2 linked regions of the Variovorax paradoxus B4 genome follow. The protein of the gene in region 2 binds, or shares a complex with, the protein of the main gene of each other region. Links are inferred from orthologs where the notes say so. Each region holds a gene or a part of one and is shown on either strand. Other genes may lie near its edges.

The links.
Region 1: the proteins of cgtA (region 2) and ybiB are in contact, whole or in part, in a crystal structure (PDB 8BFT), measured with the Escherichia coli proteins. The link is inferred for Variovorax paradoxus B4 from one-to-one orthologs.

The regions. Positions count from the first base shown.
Region 1 is NC_022247.1:3,848,084-3,851,390, reverse strand. Bases 94-3,086 are described here. They hold ybiB (DNA-binding protein YbiB), read right to left. Parts: upstream 2,047-3,086; coding sequence 1,141-2,046; downstream 94-1,140. Other genes in these bases: VAPA_RS17950 (nitrate reductase), read right to left, coding at 2,094-3,086; cobA (uroporphyrinogen-III C-methyltransferase), read right to left, coding at 338-1,144; VAPA_RS17965 (hypothetical protein), read left to right, coding at 94-332. Also shown: more of VAPA_RS17965, read left to right, coding at 1-93; more of VAPA_RS17950, read right to left, coding at 3,087-3,307.
Region 2 is NC_022247.1:4,630,677-4,633,882, forward strand. Bases 79-2,970 are described here. They hold cgtA (Obg family GTPase CgtA), read right to left. Parts: upstream 2,123-2,970; coding sequence 1,034-2,122; downstream 79-1,033. Other genes in these bases: proB (glutamate 5-kinase), read right to left, coding at 79-991; rpmA (50S ribosomal protein L27), read right to left, coding at 2,193-2,450; rplU (50S ribosomal protein L21), read right to left, coding at 2,463-2,774; VAPA_RS21625 (polyprenyl synthetase family protein), read left to right, coding at 2,963-2,970. Also shown: more of proB, read right to left, coding at 1-78; more of VAPA_RS21625, read left to right, coding at 2,971-3,206. UniProt on the Escherichia coli protein: An essential GTPase which binds GTP, GDP and possibly (p)ppGpp with moderate affinity, with high nucleotide exchange rates and a fairly low GTP hydrolysis rate.

The sequences.
Region 1 (3,307 bases), 780 kb from region 2 along the record:
GCGCGGAAGTCGCCGAGGCCTTGCGAAGGCTGCAGGCCTCGAACGACGCGGCGTTCGACGCGAACCGGCGGGTGCGCGAGGCGAGGGCCGAGTTCGAGCGCGCGAAAACGCGCATGAGCCGCGGGGAGATTTCGGAAGTCCAGATGCTGGAAGACTTCCAGGGCCTGATGCTGGACCAGCAGCGGCTGGCCGCAGCCGATGGCGAACTGGCGATCGCCTGGATTGCCCTCGTGGCCAGCCTCGGAAGCCGCACGCCGGTGGTGCTGCGCGCGAGCCCTGCGCCGGAAGCCGCCGCCTTCCGCGCACGGCTCGGGCTCGTCGGGAGTTTCTGAGAAGCCTAGGTGCCGAAACGGTTCCCGTCCGCCGGCAGCACCGCTGCGGCGAGTCCGCGCAGCACGTCGCCCACCACGATCACCGCGGGGCTGGCGATGCCGGCTTCGGCAATGCCGGCCTGCAGCCTGTCGAGCGTGGTCGCGACCTGGCGCTGGTTCGGCAGGCTCGCATGCTGCACCACGGCCACGGGCGTGTCGCCGGGCAGGCCGTGCAGCAGTTCGCGTTCGATGTGGCCGGCGCCCGCCACGCCCATGTAGATCACGAGCGTGAGCCGCGCGCTGTGCGCGGTGGCGGCCAGGGCGCGCCAGTCGGTCGGGTCTTCGGCCGCGCCGGCGCCGGTCCTGGCGTGGCCGGTGACGAACACCACGCCCTGCGCATGGTCGCGGTGGGTGAGTGGCACGCCCAGCGAGGTGACGGCCGCGAGGCCGGCCGTGATGCCGTTGACCACCGTGCATTCGATGCCGGCCTCGCGCAGGTGCTCGACCTCTTCGCCGCCGCGGCCGAAGATGAAGGGGTCGCCGCCCTTGAGCCGGACCACGGTTTCGCCTTCGCGCACCGCGGTGATCATGAGCCGCTCGATGAAGGCCTGCGGCGTGCTCTTGCAGCCGCCGCGCTTGCCCACGTGCACGATGCGTGCATCGGGCCGCGCATACGACGCCAGGATGCTCTCGCTCACGAGGTCGTCCACCAGCAGCACGGTCGCGGCCTGGATCGCCTTGACGGCCTTGAGAGTCAGCAGTTCGGGGTCGCCGGGACCGGCGCCCACCAGCGTGCAGCTTCCGGCAGCGGATGAAGAAGTGGCTTTGTTCATGCGTGGGATGCCAGTTGCGTGATATGCCTCACCTGCGTTGCGATGGCCTCCGGCACGGGAAGCTCGCCATTCAGCACACGTCGCGTGTATTCGGCCGTGGTCGTGACGTCGATTTCTTTCGGCAGGCCCGGCACCTCGCTCGACGTGCCACTTTCCTGGGCCTGCAGTTCGCTGCGCACGCCGCGCACGAAGCCGTCGATCTGCGCGGTGCGGCGCGGGTCGGACACCACTTCGCCCTCGAGGCCGCGCGAGAGCAGGGCGGTCATGCCCATGAGCTCGAAGGTCTCGCCCATGGTCCGTGCGTATTCCGGATGGGTGTAGCTTGCCACGACCACGCAAGGGCCGGTGGTCGGCTGCATCAGCTTGACCACGCTGTGGCCAGGGTTGCGCAGGCCGACCACGCGGCGTACGTCGAGCAGCCGCTTGAGCGCGGGATTGAGCAGCTCGGTCGGCGCAAAGCCCACCTCGCCGCAGGGGATCTTGCGGATGGCCGACAGCGCGGGCACGTCCAGCGCCTCCAGCACGTTCGACGCCAGCACGCGCGAGGTTTCGGTGGCGCTGCCATGCACCAGCACCGGCAGGCCTTCGCGGGCCAGCAGCAGCGCCAGCAGCGGCGTGAGCACCGGCAGCCGGCGTGCGCCGTTGTAGCTCGGCAGCACGATGAGCGGCCGATCGGCGGCGGGCACATGATCGAGCCGCGCATGCGTGGCATCGAGGAAACCCGCCATCTCCTCGGGCGTTTCGCCCTTGATGCGCATGGCAAGGCAAAAGCCGCCGATCTCCAGGTCGGTGACGGTGCCGTCCAGCACCTGGCCGAACAGGTCCGTGGCCTGCTCGCGCGTGAGCGGCTTGGCGCCTCGCGCGCCGCGGCCGATTTCCTTGATGTATTGGCTGATTCCCATGGGTGCGCCGATTGTCCCGCAATGCTTATGCCGGAATGCGAGTCGGCTTATGCACCCTCCGCCACGGTTTCGGCCGGCGTGGCGCGCACCATGCGCTTGAGCTCGGGCAGGCAGGAGCCGCAGTTGGTACCGCATTTCAGCGTGCCCTGCAGGGCTGCCAGGCGCTCGTCGGGCGTGCCGGTGCAGCGGCCCAGTTCGGCCTGGATCGCCAGATCGGTCACGTTGAAGCAGGTGCAGACCGGATGTCCGCGCGACTGCACCGCCACGGGCGCGCGCGCGCCCGGCGACAGCAGCAGCCGGCCGTAGCTTTGCGCCGGAATCTCCTCGCGCAGCAGGGTGCCGATCCAGGCTTCGGCGCTGGTGTCGCCGCCCAGCAGGAAGGCTTCGAGGCCGGCGTTGCCGTCGGCGCGCCGCACCAGCCGTGCCACGCGGCTCTGGCCGCGCCGGCGGTCGGCGTAGCGCAGGGCATCGCTGCCGCGCAGGCCGAGCAGGCCTTCGATGCGATCGATGGTTTCATCGGCCGGCGCGTCGTGCGCGGCGGCGCGGAACAGGATGCCGCTGCGTTCCTCGCCCGGCGTGTTACCCGAGAACGGCACGCAGGTGGCAAACGGAAACATCGCCATCATCGGCTTGAGCGCCTGGTGCGCGGCCAGCGCGGCGTCGGGCGGCAGCCAGGCCATGGCCAGAAGCGACCACGGCAGCTCGGCCTTGAGGATCTTGACCGGCGTGTGCTTGAGTTCGGGCTGCTTCGAGCTGGGGCAGTAGGCCGAGGTGGTCAGCGCGTTGATGCCCGCCAGCGGCGTGCCGGTCGACGAGCAGCCGCTCAGGTATTCCTCGCCCCAGTGCATGGCGACGAAAGCCTGGCTCAGGCCGATCTCGGCGCTGGCCTGCGCGGGCAGCAGGATTGAGCCGCGCCTGGAGGTGAGGTGCACGAGGTCGCCGTCCTTCAGCTGGCGGCGCGCCATGTCCTGCGCGTTCATCTGCACCACCGGCTCGGCCACGTGGCCGAACAGGCGGCCGACCGTGCCGGTGCGGCTCATGCCGTGCCACTGGTCGCGCAGGCGGCCTGTGTTGAGCGAGAATGGATAGCGCGCCTCGCGCGCCTCGGCCACCGGCTTGTAGACGGTGTCGACGAAACGTGCGCGGCCGTCCGGCGTGGGGAAGATGCCGTCTTCGTAGAGGCGTGCGCGGCCGGTGGCCTCGCCTTCCTTCAGCGGCCATTGCTGCGGGCCCGCGGTGTCGAGCATCGCGTAGCTCATGC
Region 2 (3,206 bases):
CGCCATCGATGTCGCGCACGGCGATCACGTCGCCGCGCGAAAACTCTCCCGAGACGCCGGTCATGCCGATCGGCAGCAGGCTCTTGCCCTCGGCGCGCACCTTGGCCGCCGCGCCGGCATCGACGGTGACCGCGCCGCGCAACTGCAGGTGATCGGCCATCCAGCGCTTGCGCGCCTGGTGCTTGGCCGTCTGCGCCACCAGCAGCGTGCCGATGGATTCGCCGCGCGTCAGGCGCAGCAGGGCGTCGGGCTCGCGGCCCCAGGCGATCACGGTGGAGGCGCCCGAGCCGGCGGCGCGCTTGGCCGCAAGGATCTTGGTGATCATGCCGCCGCGCCCGAGGCTGGAGCCCGCCCCGCCCGCCATCGCTTCGAGGGCCGGGTCGCCGGCCGCCGCCTCGTGCACGAACTTCGCGTCCGGATCCTTGCGCGGGTCGGCCGTGTAGAGGCCCTTCTGGTCCGTCAGGATGACCAGCGCGTCGGCTTCGACCAGGTTGGCCACGAGCGCGCCCAGCGTGTCGTTGTCGCCGAACTTGATCTCGTCGTTGACGACGGTGTCGTTCTCGTTGATGACCGGCACCACGCCCAGCCCGAGCAGCGTGACGAGGGTCGAGCGCGCATTGAGATAACGCTCGCGGTCGGCCAGGTCGGCATGGGTGAGCAGCACCTGGGCGCTGCCGATCTGGTTCTCGCGCAGCTTGGTCTCGTACATCTGAGCCAGGCCCATCTGCCCGACGGCCGCTGCGGCCTGGAGTTCATGCACCTCGTGCGGCCGCGTACGCCAGCCGAGGCGCTTCATGCCTTCGGCAATGGCGCCGCTCGACACCATCACGACCTCGCGGCCGCCCTGCACCAGCACCGCCAACTGCCGGCACCATTCGCCGATGGCAGCCTCGTCGAGACCGCGCCCCTCGTTGGTCACGAGGCTGGAGCCCACCTTGACGACGATACGGCGGGCATCCCGCAAGGCAGTGGATCCGGAGTTCGAGGTCATTGGAGGGCGTAGCGGTCGTGAATGCAGCGTGTTGGTGGGCGGTCAGGAGGAGGAAGAGGAAGGCTCGGGCGGCAGCTCGACAAAGCGCGGATCGACCTCGACCGGCACGTGTTCCGCCGCATGCTGCGCCTTGACCTGCTGGTACACGGCCTGCACCAGATGCTCGCAGCCTTCGCGCGTGAGCGCGGAGATCTCGAACACCGGGCCCTTGAAGCGCAGGCGCTTGACGAAGTCCTTCACGCGCGCGGCGCGCTCGTCCACGGGCACCATGTCGAGCTTGTTCAGCACCAGCCAGCGCGGCTTTTCGTAGAGCGCGGCGTCGTACTTCTTCAGCTCGCCCACGATGGCCTTGGCCTGGGCGACCGGATCGACGGCGTCGTCGAACGGTGCCATGTCGATCACATGCAGCAGCAGCCGCGTGCGCTGCAGGTGGCGCAGGAAGAGGTGACCGAGGCCAGCGCCTTCGGACGCGCCTTCGATCAGGCCGGGCAGGTCGGCCACCACGAAGCTCTGCTCCGGGCCGACGCGCACCACGCCCAGGTTCGGGTGCAGCGTGGTGAAGGGGTAGTCGGCGATGCGCGGGCGCGCGTTCGAGATGGCGCTGATCAAGGTCGACTTGCCCGCATTCGGCATGCCGAGCAGGCCGACATCGGCGAGCACCTTCAGCTCGAGCTTGAGGCTCTTCTTCTCGCCGGGCCAGCCCGGTGTCTTCTGGCGCGGGGCGCGGTTGATGGCGCTCTTGAAGCGCATGTTGCCGAAGCCGCCGTCGCCGCCCTTGGCGATGGTGACGACCTCGCCTTCCTTCAGCATCTCGTACAGCACTTCACCGGTTTCGGCGTCGCTGATGATGGTGCCGACGGGCATCTTGAGGAGGATGTCGTCGCCCGCGGCGCCGAACATGTCGGAGCCCATGCCGTGCTCGCCGCGCCTGGCCTCGTGGCGGCGCGAGTAGCGGAAATCGACCAGGGTGTTGAGATTGGAATCGGCTACCGCGTAGACGTGGCCGCCGCGGCCGCCGTCGCCGCCATTGGGGCCGCCGAATTCCTTGTATTTTTCATGACGGAACGACACGCAGCCGTTGCCGCCATCGCCTGCGGCGATGTCGATGAAGGCTTCGTCGACGAACTTCATGGGGTATCCAGTGTACAAATGAAGAAGCCCCGGCAAAGCGGGGCTTCGAGCTGATCGAAGTGACTCGGGCTTATGCCGGGGTCACGTTGACCATGTGCTTGTTCAGTGCGCCCTTGACGCCGAACGACACGTGGCCGTCCACCAGTGCAAACAGCGTGTGGTCCTTGCCCACGCCGACGTTCACGCCGGGGTGGAACTGGGTGCCCCGCTGGCGCACGATGATCGAGCCTGCGCTGATCAGTTCGCCGCCGAAGGCCTTCACACCGAGCATCTTGGGCTTGGAATCGCGCCCGTTTCGCGTTGAGCCGCCGCCTTTTTTCTGTGCCATGGAATCTGCTCCTTAGCCGGCGATCGCGCCGATTTGCAGTTCGGTGAACTGCTGGCGATGGCCTTGACGTTTCTGATAGTGCTTGCGACGGCGCATCTTGAAGATGCCGACCTTGTCGTGCTTGCCGTGCGACAGTACCGTGACTGTCACCGTTGCGCCGGACACCAGGGGCGTACCGATCTTGATTTCGCTGCCGTTGCCGACTGCAAGAACCTGATCGATCACGATTTCCTGGCCTACATCCGCAGCAATCTGTTCTACTTTAATTTTTTCGCCGGAAGCAACGCGATACTGCTTGCCGCCGGTTTTTATGACCGCGTACATGTGAACCTCTTAAGGAATGAGCTCTACGGCGAATTCCGCAGAGCCCTAGATTCTAGCACGGTTTGCATGCGCTAACATGGTTCGAGCGGGAGGGCCGCCGGGAGGCCGCGCGCTCCTCCCTATAATCTGCGCCTTCCGGCCTTGTGCCGCTGTCACTTTCGCATTCAGACGCGCCGCGCGCAAACGCCTTGCCAGTTCACGCCGCCGATACCTCCCCCACCGCCACCGTGCTGGATTTGATCGCCGGCGACATGGTCGAAGTCGACCGTGTGATTGCGCAGCGCCTCGACACCGGCGTGCCCCTGGTCAGCCAGGTTTCGAAGTACATCATCTCCGCCGGCGGCAAACGCCTGCGCCCGGCGCTGCTGCTCCTCATGTCGGGCGCGCTCGGCTACACGGGCGAGCAGCGCTTCAACCTGGCGGCGGTGGTGG